2 regions of the Pseudoalteromonas issachenkonii genome follow, and region 2 is predicted to be linked to the other one. Evidence: predicted binding sites of a transcription regulator. Region 2 holds the regulator's gene; the other holds the start of a gene.
The links. Region 2 encodes LexA, which represses DNA repair genes until DNA is damaged. Its sites were predicted from a motif close to TACTGTATNNNNATACAGTA; they were not measured.

Region 1 (12,518 bases), 1.2 Mb from region 2:
CCTTTGTGGCGCTCAGCACCGGCACTGAGTAACTGACAAACCAAGGTGTTATCAAATTTATCTATGGTAACACCCGGTAAATAATCTGATTCAGCGGCGCAAAGCCTAAAACCGGTCAGTCCACCTTCTTCAATCGCATGGCTGCGAGCTTCTAAAGCACGACGTAGGCGACGCTCGAAAAAATGTTGATCTATGACTTCTTTTTCATCAAAGCTCCAAACACGCGCGCGAATTTGTGAATGCGGGCTGTAAGCCGCGGTGGCTAAAAACTTACCTTCACTGTCGTGTATGGTTACCGTGTCACCTAATCCAGGTTTACCTTTAATTTTTTTGATGGCTTTAGAAAATAACCAAGGGTGTTTTCTTTTTAATGATTTATCGCGACCAGCTTGCAGGTAAACGGCAGATGACATAGGGCTTCTCTGTAGTAATAAATAAGCGCTGTATTTTAGTCAAGCCACTCGCAACATACAATGAATGTTTTGCAAGGGCCTTATAAATCGCGTTAAAGTAGGGGATATTACCTCGTTTAAATAGATTTTTGGAAGCTCGGTGAACAATTTAGCCCTTAGCCCTTCATTAAAGCAACTTGATCAGCAATGCAGAGAATTTATAACATCCTTAGTACATGCCGATGTAGCCCATGATATTACCCATATTGAACGGGTAGTACGTGTTGCAGTTAAATTATGCACTGCTGAAAAAGCCAATATGAATGTTGTTTTACCTGCTGCGTGGTTACATGATTGTGTGGCCGTAGCAAAAAACCATCCCGATAGGGCAAAAGCTTCAACGATGGCTGCCGATAAAGCGATTAGTTTTTTAGCGTCTATTGGCTATGATGAAGCGCTATTTGATGATATTCACCACGCCATAGCCGCGCATAGTTTTAGCGCCAATATTGCTATTAAAACCGTTGAAGCACATCTTGTACAAGATGCTGACAGAATGGATGCCTTAGGGGCTATTGGTGTTAGTCGTTGTATGAAAGTGGGGGGCTCAATAAGCCGACTTTTGTACAATCCTAATGATCCATTTTGTTTAGAGCGTGAACCTGATGATAAACAGTACACCTTAGATCATTTTTTTATAAAGTTGCTGCATATTGCAAAAAGTATGAATACACCTTCAGCTAAAGCTGAAGCACTTAGAAGAACAGATTATATGTATGACTTTTTAGAGCAGTTAAAATCTGAAATTGGAGGGTAAGACAGTGAGGCCAAAATTGAGCGGTATTGATCATTGTCATTTAAATGTTCAAAGCCTCACCCAAGCCGTTGATTGGTATGAAAAGGTGCTTGGTTTTACTGTAGTAGAGGAATTAGCATTTTGGAATGAAGAAGGCAAAGGCCCTTTAACGCTTGAAGATGAAAACGGATCGACACGTTTAGCTTTATTTGAGGCGCCAGGGCGAAGTAAAGGAATCGCTTTTGCTGCAACCGGTGAGCAATTTATAGCGTGGTTAGCACATTTTGAGCAGCTTGAAATTAAAACGATACTGGCTGATCATGGCGTGACTTTTTCTATGTATTTTAAAGATAACAGTGGCAATAGCCATGAGATCACTTCCCATGACTACCGCATTATAAAACAGCATTTTCCAGCTGTAGCGTTAGGCTCTCACAATGCCAAAAGAGGCTAGGTCCTGTTGAACTTTGCGCAGTAATGTTTGTTCAAAAAAGAGACGATTTAATCGCGTTCTTGATGAGCCTTTTTTATCGCTAAAATAGCGTCTATTTTGCTAATAAAAAGATCAACCAGCTGAGGGTCAAAGTGTTTTCCTGCTTGTTGTTGCATATGCTCTAGTGTTTGCTCAATGCTCCAAGGCTCTTTATAAGGACGTTTTGATGTAAGTGCATCAAATACATCAGCAATCGCTACAATCCGCCCCTCAATAGAGATTTCCTCGCCTTTCAATCCATTAGGATAACCTGTGCCATCCCATTTTTCATGATGTTCAATAGCCAATACATGGGCAAGTTGCAGTAAGGGGGAAGGTGAGTTGGCCAATATTTTAGCCCCTATAGCGGCATGCTCTTTCATGTGTGCAAATTCGTCGGGGGTTAATTTGCCAGGTTTTAACAGTATCGAATCAGGAATACCTATTTTTCCGACATCGTGCATTGGCGCAGCTTGGCGTAATAATTCTGCGTGTTGTTCGTTCATTCCCAACGCTAAAGCAAGTACTTTGCTGTATTGGCTCATTCGTGCAATATGCTCACCCGTATCAGTATCTTTATACTCTGCCGCGCGACCCAATCGCTCAACTAAATCTACATGTGCTTGTTTTAGTTGCTCGGCTTGTACTAAAGAAAGATGAGTTTTTACCCTTGCCTTTACTATCGCAGGGCTAATAGGTTTGGTTATATAGTCAACCGCACCTAGCGAAAACCCTTCCGATTCATCTTGTTCTTGCGTGAGTGCGGTGACAAAAATGACCGGAATGTGTGCGGTTTTAGGATTAGCTTTTAAAATTTTGCACACTTCAAAGCCATTCATATCTGGCATCATTACATCAAGTAAAATGAGTTTTGGCGGATCGTTTTCTATTAATTGCAGTGCCACAGCCCCCGATTTAGCAAACGATAAACGGTAGTTACTCGCTAAGACCTCGCGCATTACTTTTAAATTTGCAGGTTCATCATCGACGATTAATATTCGCGCATGACTTATCGATTGATCCATCGGTATCCTCAGAAGAGCTAGTTATTGAGTGTTGTTAATAATGCGTTGAGCTGTGTTTGTGCATTATCAAATTCAAAGTCATTAAACTGCTCATAAATATTTAAAATAGCAACTTTGTGTTGTTCGGGTGTTATTCTTACAATATAACTTAATAACGTATCATCCAACTCTGCTCGTTTAGCTTGGCTGAGTAAAAGCGTTAATTGGTGAATAAATTCAGCATCTGACACGGTTTCTTTTTGTAATTCATTCTCTTTAAAAGCAATGTGTAAGTGTGATAATTCATCTGCTAGCTGCTGCCACTCTTGCTGACATTTTAATATGCACTGAGTATAACTTGTTATATCACGTTGTTTTTCAGCTTGCGCAATTAAGTAAGATAAATTATTGAGCGCTAAATTACCGGCAAGACCTTTTAAATTATGCAAAATATGAGCATGATGCTTATCGTTTAGCTTAGTGGTCGCCAAGGTTTGCATACTATTTTGATGCTGAGCTAAAAAGAGTACAGCCTCTTTGAGATGTTTCTCTTTGCTGCCCCACATTTTTTCGCCTTTACTAAAATCTATGCGAAGTTTTGAATCTATTGGATCGTTAGTTACTAACTGGCTGATAGCAAGCCCAAGCACCCGTGCTATTTCTTGGTTGAGTTGGTTTATGTCAACGGGTTTGGTTGTAAAACCATTCATACCCGCTTGTTTGGCTGTTAGCTTATCTTGCTGTAGCACACTGGCCGTTAAGGCAATTATTGGCGTGTGCTTTAGTTGTTTTTGCTGCTCTAAAGAGCGAATTGATGCTGTGGCACTGATCCCATCACATTTAGGCATATGAATATCCATTAGGATAATATCAAAGCGATGCTGATTAAACATGTCAATGGCCTCAAAACCATTATTTGCTTTACTTACCTGATGGCCTGCTTGGGAAAGCATAATAGTGAGTAGTTCGATATTTTGTTCAATATCATCCACCACTAAGATTTTTAATGGGGGTAAGCTAAATGCGTTTCTACTAATGGCTTGCACCTGACTTTTTTCGCCTGGCTCAAGCCCAACAGTAAAGGAAAAACAGCTACCTTGACCAAGGGTACTTTGTGCATATATTTTGCCGCCCATTAATTCAACCAGCTGCTTACTAATTGTTGTGCCAAGCCCTGTGCCACCAAATCGGCGTGTTGTGGTGCCATCTGCTTGCTCAAAGGGTTTAAAAATAGCCTCAAGGCGACCTTTTTCGATACCTATACCACTATCTTGTACTTCAAATAAAATGGGTTGATTGGGTTTATGAGTAACCGAAACAGTAACATGGCCTTGCTCAGTAAACTTTATCGCATTGCCGATTAAATTGGTTAGCACTTGGCGTAAACGCGTATCATCACCAAAATAAAATGGATTTACATTGTCAGCTATTTTTAAAATGAGCTGTAAGTCTTTGCGTTTTGCATCAAGCCAAAATGTCGACACAATATTATCGAGCAATTCTTGCAAGTTAAAATGTACTTTTTGAATTTCGAGTTTACCTTTCTCTAGCTTTGCTGAGTCAAGGATATCGTTGAGTAAATGCAATAAAGAACGCGCAGCGTTATTAACGGTAATAATTTGTTTTTGTTGTTCTTTATTAAGCGGACTATCCATTAAAATATCACTAAAGCCAATAATTGCATTCATGGGGGTACGTATCTCATGGCTCATATTTGCCATAAAAGACTGTTTAGCTTGCGCGGCTGCTTCAGCCTCGTATTTAGCTTGCTTTAAGCTTTGCTCATATTCATGGCGCTTGGTTATATCAACTAAAACGCCATCAACCCAGCGTGTATCATCTTTAGAGTTAGTGATAATACTTGCTTGATCAAGTACCCAAATAATATTGCCGTTGCGATGGCGAATGCGATACTCAATTGAGTATTGACTGGTCGATGCAACTGCTTGATCAATCGCTAAAGAAATAGCCGCTTCATCTTCTTTAACAATAAGCTCGGCAAAGGTAATACGCTGCTCAGTAAATTCTTCAGCGCGATAACCCGTTAGTTCATAGACGCTAGGGCTGATAAACAACATACTCCAGTGTTCATCTAACAAGCAGCGAAATACCACACCGGGCATATTGTTCATTAAGGTACGGTATTGTCGCTCTTTTTCAATTAAGCTTTGTTGTAACGCTCTTTGCTCAGTTAAATCGGTAATAAAGCCCACAAACAATGTTTCAGTTTGTAATTGCTTTACTTCACCAATCCCTAAGCGAATTGGAAATTGATGACCATTTTTATGTTTTGCCCACACATCGCGATTAACACCAATAACACGTTTTACCTCATGGTTTGTTGTATTTTTTAAAAAAGCATCGTGTTGATTAGCAATATCATCAGCCATTAATATTTTTACATTCTGGCCAATGACCTCATTATCTTGCCAGCCAAAAATTGTTTCTGCGGCTTTATTAAAGCTCAAAATAGTGCCTTTAATATTGATAGTAACGATGCCGTCAATGGCAGTTGATAAAATAGCATCAAGGCGAGACTCTTCAGCTGATTTTTTCCCCAACAGCATTCTGTAACGGATCATGCCATTGATGATCACAACCACCGCTGTTAATAAAAGCGTGGCGAACGACACACTAATAGCAATAAAGGTTAGATGTGATTGGTTTGTTTGCTCGTTAATTATCGGGCTTGTTGCAATAAATCGCGTAGCAGCCATGCCCATATAATGCATACCAGCCACGGCAAGGCCAAGAATAAGGGCACAAATAATACGATTATGCACAGGCGTTAATTTTTTAAAGTGTGCTGGTAAATGAAAACGTGTATAGAGACTTATAAAAGACAGCAGCACTGCAACAACAATTGAAGCGCCAAACCATATTGGATCATAACGAAGTAAAGGACTTAATTGCATCGCGGCCATACCGCTGTAATGCATGGTGCCAACACCCGCGCCAAATAAAAGAGAGCTTAGAATTAAATTGATAATACGAGGCTTAGAGCTATATGTTTTCAAACAAGAAAAAGCAATGGTACATGCCAGTAAAGCCGGTATAAACGACACAAAAGTGAGTGTGGGATCGTATTCAATTGTAGTGCACAAAGAAAATGCCAGCATAGCAATAAAGTGCATGCTCCAGACCCCTCCGGCAAGGACTAAGGCTGCGGTTATATTGGCTAACTTTCGATAAGATTTAAAATGTGTATTATTTGCTAAATCGATAACGTGCAAAGAAAAATAAGCTGCAAAAATTGCGGTGAGTATAGATAGTGTCACTAAACTTGGGTCGTATACACCATTAATAATTAGGCTTGGATCTGGTTCGTTTATAAAAAAATTAGCTAACATCAATCATTCACATAATAACTCTTAAATTCAGTCTAATATAAAATACAATAATAATCACAAGGTATTGAGTTATAAATTACAAAAGTAACGTAAGTGTTTTAAGCTCTAAACCATACTATTTATTGAGTAGCACTAAATCCATTGTTATTAAAATGGCATTTAGTAGGGATTATTTATAGATTAGCCGTTATGGTACAAGGTAAAATAAAACCCAGTGGTTAATTATAAATAGGCAGCATTCATTGTTGGATTACACTTTAAAGCGTAGTAAGCGAAGAAAAACAGTGGCTATCAAAGTCGCACAACGTGAGCTTACGGTATATGCGCCCCATTTTGTAACGAAAACACAAATTAATGAATGGCTGTTAAGTAAACAGGACTGGATTGATGCTCAGTTACATAAGCAACAAATTCAAGCCGATACACGACAGTTTCCACTCAAAACCCAGAGTATTAAATTATTTAATGAAGCTGTTAATGTGCAATTTGAAAACGCAGTACGCACTCAATGGCAGCAGCACAATGAAAGCCAAACGCTGTTACTGAGTATTTCTTCACGTGTAAAGCATCAAACGCAAATGTATCAAAGTTTGCTAGAGCAGTTTTTGCATGAGAAATTAGAAAGCTATATTGAAATGCGAGTTAACGATTATTGTCAGCTGATGGGTGAAAAGCTACCGAGTAATATTCGTATTCAATTGTATAAACGTCGCTGGGGTAGTTGTAATCGCAGGCGTGAACTAACCTTCAACTTACACTTGGCAAGTGCACCGACATGGGTTATTGACTACGTGATTGTTCATGAATTAGCACATTTAAAATATTTAAATCACAGCGCTCAATTTTGGCAACGTGTGGGATTATTTTATTCAGATTATAAACAAGCAAGTAACTGGTTAAACAATCATGGTATGAGTTTACAGTGGGTATTTGAATAAAAAGAAATAAGGTAGAGAAGAGAAGTGGTGGAGGGAGCTGGATTCGAACCAGCGAAGGCTGAGCCGTCAGATTTACAGTCTGATCCCTTTGGCCGCTCGGGAACCCCTCCACACTAATTGTTATTGCATTTGGCCCCACTTAACTTAGCCTAAGAAAAGTGGTGGAGGGAGCTGGATTCGAACCAGCGAAGGCTGAGCCGTCAGATTTACAGTCTGATCCCTTTGGCCGCTCGGGAACCCCTCCAATGCAACGCGGCAGATAATAGCAAACTTCTTATTTAAGTAAAGAAAAAAGCTAAAGAAAATTCAAATTTAGCCGATAAATACTTATTAATTAGTTAAATAGGCTAAAGTCTATGCAGATTGGTGATTTGTTAATCACGGAGAGCCAGTTAAAAACGAGGCTTAACGAAAGTGTGCACGAAAACCGCCGAGGCGAGTTTGCACTTTTATTAGCAATGCTCTCTCACGATGCACTCGATTTTAGTGAATTCCACCTACCCAAAAGTGACACTAAGCATGATCAAGCTGATGAAAATGCTCTGCGTAAACAATTTGGCGCAGGTCCAAAGCAGCCATTAGCGCCAGATACCTTTAATATGTTAATTGGTAAAAATAACACAGAGCTTTTAGCAAAAATGGGAAGCGCTGTAGGGATGAGTGATATAAAGTTAACTCAGTGCTTAAAGCCTGAGCCATTTAATATTCGTGATGATAAAAACCACATTCCACTGACTGTCATTGATAACTGTGAATTAGCGGTACGTCGACGAATTCAAAATACCAACACCGAGTTATCAAACCCTCAAATGGATGCGGTGGCATTTTATGATGATTTACAAAATGAAGCTATCCACCAGCCATTACATTTGTTTAGTGCCTAATTATATGTGTTCAATTGCTGCTTTATACATGCCATTTGATTGTAATAAACTGTGTTTATAGTAGTAAGTAACTATTGGTTTTATAGGTGCTTTATTTTAATAACTGATTTAATATAAAAAAAGCATCCAAAATTTAAATGCAATTGCTATAATGGCGCAAATGGTATGACATTAAATGCCATTATCATTAAACCAAGGTAATTAGGAACGTAATGAAGAAAACATTCACGCTGAATCATGAGAAAATCAAATACCCTCGTATGGTTGATGCTGCAAAGCATGAAGTGAAAAAATATTTGAAAAGAGAACGTAATAAAACTTTACCTGTTGATGCCGACTACTGGGCATTTGATTGTAAGTTTGGTAACACGGCTGAAGAAGCCCAAGTGGTTCACGTTGCTGAAATTAACAATCACATCAGTGAAATTGAAAAGCAAGGTTTAACTTCTTTTTACTTAGAGATTTTAGCAAGACCTGCACAGCGTCAAGACCTCGATGAAGATGATGGCGAGTAAAACGCTAATTTGCGTTTAGTGTAGTTTTTGAAAATGGGCCTTGTGGCCCATTTTTTGTAGCTGTTATTTATACACTATGACACTTTTTATACTTTTTATTACTGCCGCAAGGGCACGTATCATTGCGCTTTACTTTAATATCGGCAACCGGTGTAATCTCACCATCAAGGTATCGCCATTGTCCATCTTCTTTAATAAACCTTGAATTTTCTGCCAACTCGCAATATAAATCTTGATAAAAGTAGTGAGCTTTAAATGTAACAAATCCTGTTTCATCATTATAACCAGAGTCTAATACGGTTAAGTTTATAAAACGGCAACTATTTGCAAAATCTTTAATTTCTGAAATTGAATTTTCAGCTTGTTTTTCTTTTGCATAACTTTCACGAACAAAAACCGCGTTTTTAACAGCATAAGCACTGTAGCGTGCACGCATAAGTTGCTCTGGTGTGTGTGGCTGTTTGGTTTTTAAATGAAAAGGCTCGCAGCAATCAGCATAAGGTTGCTGACTGCCACAAAAACATAATAGGGCGTTAGAAGTCATGATAAATGTACTGTGTATTAAAACGCTAGTTTATCAAGCTTATTGCGTAAGTGAAATCTCAGGGTGAGCGCTTTTTTTGCTAAAGCAATACAACTTAGTGCGCGTATGGCTCAAGTTTAATGATAACTGCGACAGTTGTTGGTTATTTATTATGTCAGTCCAGGTGATCACCGCGGCAAAATTTCCATTGTGAAGTGCAGAACTTAAAACATACTCTAAATTAACTAAATGCTTTTGACGAATAACCAGTAATTTACTGGTATCAATTGAGCATGAATCAAGTAGCGCTTTGCTCGGTACGTTATCTGGTGCTATTAACAGTGTCCATGCGTTTAGGCTGTTGTATTGGTGTAATACTTTTAATAACTCAAACGTTGCTGAAATTTCATCTTCAATTTGTACAACGTTAACACAATCTGATTGGTCATCTTGTTGATAGCTTTTAACTGTTCTTACGGTAATTGGCTGTAACATAATCTTCTCACTCACTGGGTTTTTATACAGTACATTCATACAGTAGTTTATACAGTTGTTTGGTGCAAGTGTTTTTTGCTATTTTTTTGTACAGTTATTCATCTTAAAACGCGACAGTTACTATAAATATATAAATAATCTATATATAACAATGGTTTAATTTTTATTGAAAGTTAATGCCCACAGAATTAATTTTAAGGCTGGGAGCAAATAAATACAGATGAACAGGGGGTATACAGTAGTTTAAATTAATTAAGCGTGCTTGTTTTGGCTATAAACGCTTAATTAATTTACAGATGAAATGAGTTTTAGGGCAGTGAAATTATTTTTCGCTACTAGAGGGGATCAAATGTGAGAATTGTAACTGGTGAATTTGTTCATACAGGCTGGCTGCGTAGCATTGAGCATCTTTAAGTCGTTTGGTACTAATATGTTTTCGTATATCGCTCATTGCTTCTATGGCAGGTTCATAGCCTTGACTACCGGCTAAGCTAAGCCACGCAGCACCATGAAATACACTTTGCGGCACACCTTGTCCTTTTATAAAAAACAGCCCTAAATAAAACTGCGCGCGATAATTTCCTGCCATTGCTGCCAAACGCATCCATTTTGCGGCTAAGGCGCCTTGTTCATTTTTAAGGTAATAAAGGGCTTTATTTAATGTGTCTTGATCGGTGTTTTTAGAGCTCGCAGGGAGATTTGCATCGCTTGGTTGCGTTACAAAAGAAAGAATGTTGTCTAATTGTTGCTCTAAGTCTTGGCCACTTGGTGTCGTTTTGATCATGCTACTTCGTTTGTTATTTTAATCACTTAGCTAGTTTAGTATATAGCAAGGTAAAATGTCCTGTAAAAAGTTATTTTTATGCTAAAATCTCGCCACTTTTTACAACCACAAGTTTATTATGCTCGAAGCCTTATTCAAAATCCGTGCAAATGATTCTTCGGTTCGCCGTGAATGTATTGCCGGTATGACTACATTTATTACGATGGTTTATATCGTATTCGTAAACCCAGCTATGCTTGCAGAAGCCGGTATGGACCAAGGTGCTGCTTTTGTTGCCACCTGTATTGCTGCTGCAATAGGGTGTTTTATTATGGGTTTGTGGGCCAATTATCCACTGGCATTGGCACCGGGTATGGGATTAAATGCATTTTTTACCTATGGTGTTGTATTAGGTATGGGTTATAGCTGGCAAGCTGCGTTGGGTGCGGTATTTATGTCAGGGTGTATATTTTTAATTCTAAGCTTATTTAAGGTGCGAGAGTGGATTATTAATGCAATCCCTCTGGTGCTCAAGCAAGCAATAGCAACGGGTATTGGCGCATTTTTAGCTCTCATCGCACTTAAAAGTGCCGGTATTATTGTATCAAGTCCTGCAACACTGGTGCAGTTGGGTGATATTACCTCGCCTGGTCCTTTATTGGCTATTTTCAGCTTTTTTGTTATTGCTGCACTGCTTTATCGCGATTTTAAAAGTGGCGTACTGATTAGTATTTTACTAGTCACCGCGATTGCTGTGTCTATGGGGTTAGTGGAGTATCATGGTGTTATTGCTATGCCACCTTCTATCATGCCGACCTTTATGCAACTGGACTTTAGTGCCGCGTTTGAACTGTCGATGTTGAGTGTTATTTTTGCGTTTTTATTCGTTGATTTGTTTGATACCTCAGGCACGTTAGTTGCGGTAACTCAGAAGGCTGGTTTAGCAGATAAAAACGGTAATATGCCGCGTTTAGGTCGTGCATTAAGCGCTGACAGCACAGCAACCATTGCAGGTGCAATGCTCGGTACTTCAACAACCACGTCATACATTGAGTCTGTTGCAGGTGTATCTGTTGGTGGTCGAACGGGTTTGACCGCTGTAGTTGTGGGTTGCTGCTTTTTACTGATGATGTTTTTTGCGCCTTTAGCTCAAATGGTGCCTGCATACGCAACCGCGGGAGCTATTTTATATGTATCTGTATTGATGCTACAAAACTTAAAGTTTGTGAATTGGGACGACATGACTGATGCAATTCCGGTGAGTGTTGTATTATTAATGACACCGCTGACTTTCTCAATTGCACACGGTATTGCACTTGGTTTTATTTCTTATACGGCGGTAAAAGTGCTGTGTGGCAAAAAAGATCAGGTAAGCATTAGTGTTTGGATTTTAACTGCCTTGTTTATTGTTAAGTTCGCATTTTTATCTTAATGCAGTCAGCTTGTTAGAATGTGTATATGTCCTAATATGTAAACACAAAGTGGGGCAAAATCCTATTCAAAAAAAAGCTCATGCAACTGCATGGGCTTTTTTATTTAGAAAGGAATTACCATTTCTTTTTAGGTGCAAATAATACGTCTAAATCATCTTGCTCTTGTTCGTTCTTTTTCTTCAATGATGTAGCATTTGATGCCTTGAGTTCATTACTTATCGTTTCAAGGTAGCCTTCAACTTCAGCTCGTTTTGCCGTAATGTAATCGTCATTAAATGAAACACTGTTAAGTGTGGCAGCTGCTTTTTCAAAGTACTGCCTAGCAGAGCCTATCATTCCAGCTGTTTGCGCTGATAACCCACGCTTTATTTGGCTTTCAATGTTGATTCTTAGTTGTAGCTTTTCAAGGCGTTTGTCTTCTGCAATAAATACCTGGCTGTCTACTTTGCCTTTATTATGCTCAGAACGAATAATAGTGCGTAACTTTTTAATGCCTTGTATCAGCGATATCAGTTGTTTGTCGTTGCCTGGTAATACAAAGCCATCTGAACCATCTTGAATTGGGTTTTGTAGTCGCTCTTTTGCTTCTTTTAAGCGGTTTTTTAGTCCACTACCTCCGCTTGAAATAGACACCATTTGACTGAGCGCATCATGAATTCGTCGTTGTAATATTCGCTGAGTTGCCTCTGAAAGTGGAATGTTGGCGCTATTCATTAATGCTTCTTCGGTTTCTTCAATGATTGCTTTTTGTTTTGTTAACTCTTTGCGTCGTTCAGCTTCTTGTTTTTCTTTGTGTTGCTGAACAGCACTAACCCATAGTGCAATGACTATAAGTGCAACAATTAATACAATTATAATGGAAACTATCATGTTATAATTCTCAAATTCTTAACCTTATTATCTAATCTTACATTAAATATATAAAAGGTGGGAAACTTTGCTCAGATTAACTG
Region 2 (12,518 bases):
GGTATCATGATATTGGAAATCGGCAGGTGTAATCGCTAGCATCAACCCCGAAAAACCACCTAAAGTAAACAACACAATAAATGCGATACTAAACAGCATTGGCACTTCAAAGCTAATAGACCCGCGCCACATAGTCGCTACCCAGTTAAATACTTTTACGCCGGTAGGTACCGATATCAGCATAGTCGCGTACATAAAAAACAACTCACCCGCCACGGGCATACCAGTGGTAAACATATGATGCGCCCACACAATAAAGCTCAACAAGGCAATGGAGGAGGTGGCATACACCATAGAGGCATAACCAAATAGTTTTTTACGTGAAAAGGTGGGAACAATCGTAGAAATAATGCCAAAGGCAGGCAAAATCATAATATAAACTTCAGGGTGACCAAAAAACCAAAAAATATGTTGGAACATCACCGGATCGCCACCACCAGCGGCATCAAAGAAACTGGTCGCGAAGTATTTATCGGTGAGCACCATAGTAACTGCACCAGCAAGTACCGGCATAACTGCAATAAGTAAAAACGCCGTGATCAACCATGTCCACACAAATAACGGCAGCTTCATCCACGTCATACCCGGAGCACGCATATTTACTATGGTGACCACCACATTAATGGCCCCCATAATCGAACTAATACCCATAATATGCACAGCAAATACAAACATTGCTGTGTTGTCGTTACTATAAGTGGTGGAAAGCGGCGCGTAAAAGGTCCAACCAAATGCAGGGCCACCACCGGGCATAAATAATGAAGCTAATAGGATTAAAAACGCAAACGGTAAAATCCAAAAGCTCCAGTTATTCATTCTCGGTAAGGCCATATCTGGCGCACCAATCATTAGCGGGATCATCCAGTTTGCCAAGCCGGTAAAGGCTGGCATAACCGCACCAAACACCATTATTAAACCATGCACTGTGGTCATTTGATTAAAAAAGTGAGGATCAACCAGTTGTAGGCCCGGCTGAAATAACTCAGCTCGAATAACCATCGCCATTGCCCCACCAATTAAAAACATGGTGAGTGAAAAAATTAAATATAAGCTACCTATATCTTTATGGTTGGTTGTAAATAACCAGCGCTTAAAGCCTGTGGCAGGTTGATGGGCATGATGAGCCTCATTGGTATTAGGTTGTTCTGCAATGCTATTCATTATTTAGCCTCCCCATCAGCATCCAGTGCCGCTTGTATCTCGCTCGGTTGAATTACATCACCAGTGTCATTACCCCACGCGTTGCGTTTATAGGTAATAACAGCTGCTATTTGCTTGATTGATAATTGCTTTGCGAAAGACTGCATAGCCGTACCTGGTTTACCGTGGAGCAAAATATCTATATGCCCTTTGATATCACCTATGACTATTGGGCTGCCTTTAAGGGCCGGGAAAACACCCGGTAAGCCTAAGCCAGTTGGTTGATGGCACGCCGCGCAGCTCGCCATATAAACCTGCTCACCAAGCGCCATCAGCTCTTCTTTTGGTACAACTTGGTCTAATAACGCAGCGTCTGCTTCAGCTGCTTTTTGCTTGGCTTGTTTAGCCTCTGCTAACCACGTTTTGAAGTCTTCTTCTGTTTTAGCTTCTACCACAACAGGCATAAAACCATGATCTTTACCGCAAAGCTCTGCACACTGCCCACGGTAAGTACCAACCTCATTAATATTGGTCCATGTTTCGTTAATAAACCCAGGGTTTGCATCTTTTTTAACGGCAAAGTCAGGCACCCACCATGAGTGAATAACATCATCTGAAGTCATTAAAAAACGTACTTTTTGATTAATTGGTAGTACCAGCGGTTTATCGACCTCGAGTAAATAATTCGGGTTTTTATCAGCAAGGTTGGTTATTTCATTTTGAGGGGTAGCTAGCATGGAATAAAACTCAACGTCCTCCCCCATATACTCGTAATGCCACTTCCACTGTGAGCCTGTAATTTTAATGGTGAGATCAGCTTTGCTGGCATCCTCCATGGCAATTAAGGTTTTAGTCGCAGGAATGGCCATAACAATTAATATGACAAAAGGTATCGCAGTCCACAGTATTTCTACTTTGGTGCTTTCATGAAATTGGGCAGGGACAGCCCCTTTAGATTTGCGATGATGAATGAGTGCCCAAAACATAATGGCAAACACGATCACCCCAATCACACAACATATTAAAAAAATAGTCATGTGCAGTTGGTATACATTATTACTTATATCGGTTACGCCTTTACGCATATTATATTGGCTATTAGCAAGCACATTCTGCGAAAAAACAAACAATATAAGCCACAAGGAAGAACTCAGCTTACCCATGTGACGGCTCCTTTGATGCTATTGCTGACGCAAAGCGAAGAGGCATACGGCTTAAACGCCTATTCGTTATTTTTATTTTTTATAAGGGTGCTGGATTTAGTAAATGTGTGTTCTCAAAACGACTAAGCTGTGAGTTATTTTTATTCCAGCTCTTTAATAACTAGTTAAAAAATAAACAATAAGCAAGGTGAGTATGAAAAATAAACAAGGTGTATTTTTTAAAATGCGCAGCTAAAAAAATAGCAACTAGTCAGGCAATTAATCTAAGAGTCAGGTTTAGTAAGGGGTGTATTGAAATTACAGGATAGAAATATAAAAAATTGTTAACTTAAAAAAGCAGAGTAAATTTGTTTATTTATAAAGTATTTAGTGATTTTATTTATGATAGGAGAAGCACTTAACAACATATAGTCATACATTTGATAAGTTAGACATTGTGCTGCTAACAAACCCAGCGCCTAATCACTATTAAGCGCTAAATTATGCTTTAATACTACATCCAGTCAGCGTTACGAATAACACCTACCGCTAAGCCTTCAATATTGAACGACTCATTTTCTAAATCGACCTCAATAGCTGAAAACTCATCATTTTCAGCATGTAAGAGTACTTTTCTGCCCGCTTTTTCTAAACGCTTCACGGTTACATCGTCGTCAACACGGGCAACAATAACTTGTCCATTTTCGGCAACTTGGGTTTTATGCACAGCAAGTAAATCACCATCCATAATACCAATGTCTTTCATACTCATACCGTTAACACGCAATAAAAAATCGGCCGCAGGTTTAAACATTAAAGGGTCAATTTTACAGTGGCTTTCTACATGCTGTTGCGCCAATATTGGCTCACCGGCAGCAACCCTGCCAATTAAAGGCAAGCCCAACTGCTCTGGCTCCTCCTCTTCAACAAGCTGAATGCCCCGACTCGCGCCTGGCTTCATTTTAATAACACCTTTTTTGGCCAGTGCTTTTAAGTGTTCTTCTGCAGCATTCGCACTTTTAAAACCCAGTGTTTGTGCAATTTCGGCACGTGTAGGAGGCATACCAGTGTCTTTAATAAACACTTTAATGAGTTCGAGTATTTGCGCTTGGCGTTTCGTTAATGGTCGCATACAACTGGTTTTCCATACAGTACAATTAACTGTGAGTATATACAGTTATTTAAAAATCGCAAATATAAATTAATGCCTTATATGCCGTTATCATCAAACAATAACCTACTTTAAAAGCAGGGTGATAAATGTAATTATTAGCAACGCATTATCATATTAATAAATTTTAATTCTCAATTACTTATCCAAGGAGCTAGCATGAGTATTTGGCATCAACCGATTACATTAGAGTTTTGTAAGCAATTAGATCAAGGTATTACAGGCCAAGGGACACTCATGAAAACCATGGGAATAGAGATCAGTGAAATTGGTGATGACTACTTAGTGGCAACTATGCCGGCAATTCCAGAGCATCATAACCCTATGGGTATCGTTCATGGGGGTGCAAATGTGGTGCTTGCTGAAACAGTAGCAAGTTATGCCGCTAATTTTATGGTTGATTTCAATCGATTTTATTGTGTTGGCCAAGAAATCAGTGCAAGTCATTTAAAGGCATCACGCAATGGCACATTAACGGCCACAGCGAGAGCTTATCATATCGGCAAGCGCAGCTCGGTTTGGGATATTAAAATAACCAATAGCCGCAATGAGCTTTGCTGCGTATCACGTATGACCGCAGCCGTAGTTGAGCGAAAAGGCTAGTAAGTCAATTAACCAAGGTTGAAGTTAAATTACTTTTCGAGAGGGTAAATAGTAATTTCTACGCCTGCACCAATTGCAGATATACGTAACAAGGTATCTGCATGTAAGGCTTGGTTAAAGCATTTTGGCGAAGTGCCAGACTCAAACCCAATATCGAAAGTTCTGCGTGAACAACTCAACCATTGCTTTAATGCATTGCGTGAACACGACTCGATTAACTCACACAAGTGATTAATCGCTTTATCTGGCGTGGTTATTTCACCTGCAACCTCAATGCGAGCAAGTTGACGGTATTCGTCTTTATCATAATGTAAAATAGTTGCGACCTTTTTTAAATCAGCAACTAATACGCTAATATCTTGCTTTGACTCAAGCTCTAGATCTACATTTAAAAATTGAATTTCCGACATTATCTCGTTTTTACCCTCTATTAATTTCATTGCAAACTTTAACGCAGTTTTACCGTTATACCAAATCAACAACGCAGGAATCACCTCATTAACGCATTTTTAGCGTTAGCCTCTGAATATTGCCCACTATTTACTCCTCAAAAACGCCCTCTACAAAATACGCAAATTAAAATTAAAGCATGCCGGCGGCAGTTTACTTTTTTATTCTAGGCCTTAAACTAGCCGCTCCTGTAGTTCACGTATGTGATGGATATGATTCGGTTTATTTTAGCTTTGTTGGCTTGCTGTGCTTGTTTTTCAGCAATGGGCGAACAATTTACGCGGTTTTCGAGTGCCAAAAAGCACTTAATTAATACCCTTCCCGAAAACGCTAAAAGTATTTATTGTGGTTGCGATATAAAAAAACAAGGCAAAAAGTTGGTACCCGACCCTACCCATTGTGGCTACGTGCCTCGCAACACACTAACCCGCTCAGGCAAAGTAAATCAACGTGCCCTGCGAATTGAATGGGAACATATTGTCCCTGCATGGGAATTTGGTCACCAGTTACAATGTTGGCAAGATGGTGGGCGTAAAAACTGCCGCAAAGTTAGCGCTAAGTTTCGCATGATGGAAGCCGATATAAACAATTTAGCCCCTGCAATTGGTGAAATTAACGCCGATCGCTCAAACTACCGCTTTGGCATGTTAGCCCAAAACGCGACGCAATATGGTCGCTGTGAGGTTAAAGTTAATTTTAAACAACGTGTTGTTGAACCGCCTGTTCATGCACGTAAACGCATTGCCGATGCGTACGCTTACATGCAAAAAACGTATGGTTTAAAAATTTCAGCTAAACAACAAAAGCTATTTAATGCTTGGCAACAACAAGCTTATGCTGCTAACACAAATAGTAAAAAGCTGTAAGTTTAAATTAAAAGCGTGTAACACACGCTTTTAATTAACCTATAACGCTTGGTGTGGTCCAAATATTTCGTAGTGAATGTTTGAGCTTTGCACACCTAAATCAAGTAGCTGGCCTTTTACGTAAGCCATAAATGATGCTGGTCCACACAAATAAAATGCCCCTTCGCTAATAGGTAATGATGCCTCAAGCACCGTTAAATCCATTAGCCCAGTGAAATCACACTCCTCGCCACCTTGATTAAACCAAGTAAATGTTTTTAGCTGTGGATGCATTGCCGTTTGCTGCGCTAAATACCCTTTAAATGAAAATTCGCGGCTGTTTTCACACGCGTGCAAATAACTAATCGCTTGATTTTTATCACCACTAAGTAGCGTTTGCAGCATCGCCATCATCGGGGTTTGGCCAACGCCTGCTGAAATAAGTACCACTGGAGTTACCTCATTTTTTAAAATGAAGTCTCCCGCTGGCGGGTATAACTCTACTCGTGCGCCTTGCTCTAGTGAGTGTAAATAATTAGACACCACGCCAGGCTTTGGTTGGCACTCTTTTTTAACGCTAATACGATAGTTTTTAGCATTGCTCTTTTGCGAAATAGAATACTGGCGGATCTCTTCATATTCTGCGCCCTCAGGCTTAACTTTAATGCCAATGTACTGTCCTGGCTTGTAGGTAATAACTGCTTTACCATCCACAGGTGTCAGCGTAAAACTAGTTACGAATTCAGATTCAACATGTTTATCAGTAATTTCAAACTGGCGCGTGCCTGCCCAGCCACCATGGTTGTTTTTACTGTGCGCATACAATGCCGCTTCTTCGGTAATACAAATATCAGCAAGTACACCGTAGGCCTCGCGCCACGCATATTCAACATCGGCAGTAAACTGCTCAGGAATAAGCTCTTTTAACGTACCGATTAAATGTGCGCCCACAATAGGATAATGCTCAGGTAAAATATTTAAGCTGGTATGCTTATGATTAATTCGCGCTAGCGCCTCTTTTAACACGGCTAAATTATCAATATTTTGCGCGTACGCAGCCAACGCATTAAATAATGCAAATTGCTGACGACCCGTTTCTTGATTAGTCATATTAAAAATATGTTTAAGCTCGGGATTATGACTAAACATGCGCTTGTAAAAATGATCGGTTACGACCGTACCTGCCTCTGCAAGCAATGGCACCGTGCTTTTAACTATTTGTATGGTTTTATCGGATAACATGTTTATTTCCTATGTAATAACTAACTGCTTGCATTTAGCATTACACAGAGTGTGCCAACTAATTAAACCTATAATATTCAAAAGGTTAAATTAACTCGCTTTACAAGATGGGTCTTTATGACCTACTATAAAACCTGTAAAAATACACTAACAGGTCATTTTGACATGAACCAACAATTCAACCTGACGCAAGTTGCATTAGAACTTGCGCAAAGTACGTTACATGCTCACAGTTTTGAGCAACTTTTAGCCACGGTTGAACGTGTTATTCCCAGCGATGCCAGTGCATTATTAATTTGCCAAGGTGAGCAATTAAAACCCTTAGCCATTAAAGGGCTTATGCCCGATAGCCTAGGACGACGTTTTGATATTGCGGAGCATCCTCGCCTTAAAGCCATCTGCAGTAGTCGTTTGGCTCTGCAATTTGCACATGACTGTCCACTACCTGATCCATACGACGGGCTACTACTGGCTAAAACCGGTGATATTCCAGTGCATGCCTGCTTAGGGTTACCCCTTTATGATAAAGACGCACTACTTGGCATTCTGACCTTTGATAGCCTTAACGCCAATGCGTTTGACGGTATTACCACTGATACACTCAACACCTTACAAACCTTGTGCAGTGCGCACTTTAAAACAGCCCTAGAGCTTGCCCATTACAAACAACATGCGCAGCACTCTAGTGAATTAGTACAAGCGTTAAACCGTGAGGCGCTCAAACGTGATGGTGGTGAAATTATTGGCCAAAGCTCTGCAATACAAACGCTTAAAAATGAGATAAAACTGGTTGCGGCATCAAACTTTAGTGTCCTTATTTTAGGTGATACTGGGGTCGGCAAAGAGTTGGTGGCACGTAATATTCACTTACACTCCGCACGTAAAGATCAGCCATTAATTCATTTAAATTGTGCATCACTGCCTGAAAACCTCGCAGAAAGTGAATTTTTTGGCCATGCAAAAGGCGCTTTTACGGGTGCGCAAAATGCTCGCCAAGGTAAATTTCAGTTAGCCGATGGCGGCACCTTATTTTTAGATGAAATCGGCGAGCTGCCTCTGGCTATGCAAAGTAAATTATTACGCGTACTGCAAAGTGGCGAAGTACAAACCGTTGGCGAAGATGAACTTAAATATGTCGATGTTAGAGTGATTGCAGCAACCAATCGCGACCTAAAACACGAAGTAACACAAGGACGGTTTCGCGCCGATTTGTACCATCGATTAAGTGTTTATCCACTCACAGTCGCTCCATTGAAAGCCCGTGATGAAGATGTTATTTTATTAGCTGGTTATTTTGCAGAAAAAACAGCCCGCAAGCTCGCTATTAAACAGCTAAAACTCAGTATTGAAACGCAACTGCTGCTTAAAAAATATGACTGGCCAGGCAATGTGAGGGAGCTTGAGCATGTGATTAATCGGGCTGCATTAAAGGCTAAACAACATCAGTGGCAGCAACCAATTATTACTATTGAACCTGCGCATTGTGAGCTAAATTTAAGCGCTGTTAACACCTTAGCTCTTGAACACTCAAACCAGCTTGTAATCCCACCTTTAGCAAACAACATTTCGTTAAAGCAAGCCACAGATACCTATACTCAGCAACTTATAATACAGCAACTTAAACAACATAATTATAACTGGGCAAGCACAGCGCGTAGTTTACAGGTCGACCGCGCTAACTTAACGCGGCTAGCCAAGCGCTTAGGTGTTTCAATAAAAAAATCGTTGTAGCCTTTTTAACTTAACTTTCGCTGCCTAAAATAATTTTTTAATAGCTGACTAAACGCTTGAACTTTTGCCGTTCGATGCACTAAATGATGCGTAACCAGCCACAAATCGGTTGGCCAACTCAGTTCATTAGGCAGTACAGGGACTAAATCAGAGTATTGCGCTGCAACATCATGCTGTAATCCGCCAATACCGAGTCCTTTTACTATGGCGCGGGTCGCTTCTGAGGTTTCTGACACTCTTAGCTTAACTTGCGACGGGGGAATATTTTCATCAACCCATGCAAAGTAAGGCACTTTGGCATTATACCCTGCTACACCTGACACAAAGCTATGCAGCGATAGTTGCGCTAATGTTTGTGGCAACCCATAACGGCTAATGTAATGCTTTGATGCATAAAATCCTGACGAGAGCGCCGCTAAATGCTGAGCAATATAATCACCCTCATCCGGTCTGGGTCCAGCTCTTACTGCGATATGTGCTTGGCCATGATCTAAACGTAAGCGTTTTTGATCCATAATCACTTGTAATTGCACTTGCGGATGCAAGGTTTGAAACTGCTCACACACCTCACTTAATACATCAATAAAGCCACTAACTGTGGTGAGTAACAAGCTACCTTGCAAGGTGCTATCTGCAGCAATAATGTCATTATGTAGGCGCTCTAGTTCACCATTAATCGCTTGTGCTGTGGTAAATAACTTAGCGCCAATTTCTGTGACTTTGTAGCCGCGAGCATGGCGATGAAATAGTCGCGCATTTAAGCTTTTTTCTAAGTTATTTATTCGCCTGAGCACCGTACTATGGTGAACATCTAACACTTCGGCAGCGGCAGTTAAAGTACCTAAGCGCGCTACCTCGTAAGCAACCTTCAGGTCTTGCCAATCATTAAATTGAATTGCCATGATAACTACTCTTTAATCTGTGCATATACGCACACAAGTTTTGCGTTTATTTGGCTTTTCTGCAAGTGATTATTTGTTAAAGTCACATTATACAAACTCATTATCAGGAGCAGCTCATGACAACACCAAAAATTATTGCCCTAGCAGGTAGCTTACGTAAAGATAGCTTTCATCAAAAACTCATTAACGAAGCGGCACGCTTTGCTTTAGAAAGTGGCGCTGAAGTAGAAGTGATTAAACTCGCAGACTTAGCCATTCCTATGTTTGATGAAGATCTCGAGGCACAAGGCACACCAGCCGGTGTACAACAACTTAAAGACAAACTTCGCGCAGCCGATGGCATTTTGCTGGCCAGCCCAGAATATAATGGCTCTATTACCGCCGTGTTAAAAAATGCTATTGATTGGGCATCGCGCACCGAACAAGGCGCAGAGCCTGCATTTGCAAATAAAGTAACCGCGTTATATGCAGCCTCACCAGGTGGGTTGGGCGGTTTACGGGGCTTAAATCATGTGCGTGATATATTATCAGGCATTGGCAGCTTAGTATTAGCGAACCAACTGGCAGTACCGGCTATTCATACTTTATTAGATGACAACGGTCGAATTAGCGACCCCGCTACCGCTGAAAAAGTGGCTGGTCTTGCACAGCAGTTAGTTAGCGTAGCAAGTAAGCTTAAATAAGCAGCCACTATAACTTTGTTGCTGCAAGCTTTGCAGCAATAAAGTCTTCATGGGTAACATACAATAAATTAGCAACACGACGAATAACGTATTCTTCTTGTGGATCAAGTTCTCCATCGGAGTACGCTAAACGCCAAAGTAATTCAACTATATCAATGCGTTGCTGTGCACTACATTGATTGTTAATTTGCTTAGAAAATTGAAAATAATCAATGGCGTCATCTAAGCTTGCACTTGCTTGCTCGGTTAACTCATCTACTGCTTCATCCGTTAAATCAAAATATTTTTTTAATGTTAGACTTAGCGTATGTTGCTCATCAGCCTGTAAATCGTTATCCGCTCGCATTACCTCAATTAATAATGCGGCAACCGCTGTTTTTAAATCATGTTGTTCAATATCATAATCTTGCTGATCAATACTCGAAAAAAGCTGTTTAATTTGCTTGAACATCACATTTCCCCTTTTTGGGTGTTAGACTTATATCATAACGGGTTTAATAGATATGCTGATCACACTACCCAAAATCAAGATGGAGTTAAAGGTTTATGAGTATAAAAGCCAATCATTACATACATGGAATTATTAGCTGGTGTTTATTAACAGGGTGTTTGAGTGTGTCGGCAGAGCAAAGTGAAATGCAGCGACTTTATGATTTTGATGAAAAGGTGCATTATAAGCAAACTCAAATAGACACTAACAATTACCACTTAGAAATACAGTCTGACGACTACCCACATTTTAGAAACCAAAGTGTGTTTTTGTTGCGCCACGCAAATCGTTTATGTCACGATAATCCTTTTATGTTAAAAGTGACTGAGGGCGTGCAGGAGTACCAACGCTTTCCAACTAAACCGCGTGCTTATCAGCCACCGCTCAGTGTATTTGTGCAGTGTGAAATGCCTGCAGAAAAAACCTCAAAAAAATAACACCTCGTTATTTTCAGTAAAACCACTGAGTATTAAAATAGCCTGTGGTTTTACTGTAGTTAACCTGAACTAAGTTAGTTAACGCCATATCCCCACGGCGCAGCCGGTGGTGTGATAGGTTTAGTTAAATCAAAATCAACACGGAATTCGCGACCTTGGCGAATAAGTCGATAAGTGAACTGTTCAGGGTAAATATACATTTGCCATGTATTGCCTACCGATTGCGGTATGCCTTGGCTAACAAATAACTCTTTTGAATACTGATCTGCAGGGAATGACTGCAAATTAGCAAAACCCGCATCCACAGTATGACCGCCATACATAGTAGACACATCATCGCTGCCATCTTTATGGCGATGATCGTGCTTTAGGCTCAAACCACTACCTGTTTTAGTAATAATCCACGTACGTGAAGCATCATCACCGACATGAAACGGCACTTGTAGCTCACGTTCATTACACTTACGCACATGCATAACTAATTTTTTACCGGCAAATGAACTCGGCCCTGTGGCATTATCAACCGTTACTTTACCCTCAAAAGCTTTACCGCAATGTGCAGCAATACTATTGAAAAAGCTATCATGACTTGGAATTGATACTAAAGGTGCTGGGCGAGCTAATGCAGCGGTTGATGCCAGCATAAACGCTGCAGCTGTTAATAATTTCATAATGTGTCCCTAAACATGTAAAAAATCAGCTTAGCGTTTAAGCAAACACAAAGAAAATAATCACGATGAACAGCAATAAAAATTAACAGAACAATGGAGCTTTGCTTTAATTAATTGGTAAAAAAATATCGCTTGAAAGAAAATGAGAAATTAAATATCGTTGTTTGATAAAGGAGAAATAACTAATACCAACTCGCTTAATTAAGCGGTCTATTTTGAGGCAGGAAAAACGGGTTGATAGCTAGGCAAGAAATTCGCTATTTAGTTGTTCTAAATGAGAATTTTTTAACACAGATAGCGACACGTTTAGCCCCGCAAAATGATTGAGTATTATTGCGGATTGGTATAAACGTAAAGCCAGTTTTAGCGTGGAGCACATATTAAAATGGAAAAATATATCGGCTTAATAATCATCGTATTACTATTAATTATTCAAAATCGCTACACTCTGCACATATATCAACACCTTGCTGAGCAGCACCCAGAACAATGGAAAAAATTATCACAAAATTCATTAGATGGGACACCCTATGCCAATCTTGCTGAGTCATTTAAAGATGGTTTTTTTTCGACTATCAACGACCCAAAGGTAGTCCGCTACCAGAAATTTAAAACTCTCAATTTATTACTAATGGCAATGATTACATTAGCAAGCTTATTGCGTGGTTTTTTAATATAAGCGATTAAAAAAGCGCAACCTAAGTTGCGCTCCAGTTTCATATGTAAAAGGTTACTGCCACGGTCTTTCTGCGGCTAACTGCTTTTCAAACGCATCAATTTGCGGATTGAGGGTTTCGGTTACACCAATAAAATCTAAGCCACTTAATAAACGCTCTTTTACGTCTTTGCGAATATCAAAGCGAATTGGCGCAAACTTATTGCTGGTAAGCACTTGGTTTTCAAGATCCACATCAATGTGAATATCGTCGTGCTGCTCACTTAACACAAATAACTCTTCCAGCGTTTGCGCTGGCAATGCAATGGCAAGCATTTGATTGTTACCACAGTTAT

Region 1: the regulator LexA is predicted to act here: its motif matches at 9,395-9,414, upstream of PISS_RS09235 (SulA-like leucine-rich domain-containing protein).

Annotation. Positions count from the first base shown of each region.
Region 1 is NZ_CP011030.1:2,011,542-2,024,059, reverse strand. Features, by position in the region: gene PISS_RS09290 (class I SAM-dependent methyltransferase) at 1-413, opposite strand, end outside; gene PISS_RS09285 (HD domain-containing protein) at 553-1,209, shown strand; gene PISS_RS09280 (VOC family protein) at 1,214-1,642, shown strand; gene PISS_RS09275 (response regulator) at 1,690-2,685, opposite strand; gene PISS_RS09270 (PAS domain S-box protein) at 2,703-6,014, opposite strand; gene PISS_RS09265 (M48 family metallopeptidase) at 6,260-6,952, shown strand; tRNA gene PISS_RS09260 (tRNA-Tyr) at 6,978-7,062, opposite strand; tRNA gene PISS_RS09255 (tRNA-Tyr) at 7,112-7,196, opposite strand; gene PISS_RS09250 (VC2046/SO_2500 family protein) at 7,309-7,836, shown strand; gene PISS_RS09245 (DUF6172 family protein) at 8,049-8,351, shown strand; gene PISS_RS09240 (YchJ family protein) at 8,419-8,895, opposite strand; gene PISS_RS09235 (SulA-like leucine-rich domain-containing protein) at 8,935-9,369, opposite strand; gene PISS_RS09230 (SEL1-like repeat protein) at 9,692-10,153, opposite strand; gene PISS_RS09225 (NCS2 family permease) at 10,272-11,564, shown strand; gene PISS_RS09220 (hypothetical protein) at 11,680-12,435, opposite strand.
Region 2 is NZ_CP011030.1:3,219,087-3,231,604, forward strand. Features, by position in the region: gene ctaD (cytochrome c oxidase subunit I) at 1-1,161, opposite strand, end outside; gene coxB (cytochrome c oxidase subunit II) at 1,161-2,303, opposite strand; gene lexA (transcriptional repressor LexA) at 2,797-3,414, opposite strand; gene PISS_RS14975 (PaaI family thioesterase) at 3,613-4,056, shown strand; gene PISS_RS14980 (hypothetical protein) at 4,086-4,466, opposite strand; gene PISS_RS14985 (endonuclease) at 4,719-5,372, shown strand; gene hmpA (NO-inducible flavohemoprotein) at 5,412-6,593, opposite strand; gene norR (nitric oxide reductase transcriptional regulator NorR) at 6,759-8,324, shown strand; gene PISS_RS15000 (LysR family transcriptional regulator) at 8,330-9,226, opposite strand; gene PISS_RS15005 (NADPH-dependent FMN reductase) at 9,343-9,909, shown strand; gene PISS_RS15010 (tellurite resistance TerB family protein) at 9,917-10,360, opposite strand; gene PISS_RS15015 (hypothetical protein) at 10,456-10,836, shown strand; gene PISS_RS15020 (hypothetical protein) at 10,911-11,507, opposite strand; gene PISS_RS15025 (hypothetical protein) at 11,893-12,186, shown strand; gene leuD (3-isopropylmalate dehydratase small subunit) at 12,238-12,518, opposite strand, start outside.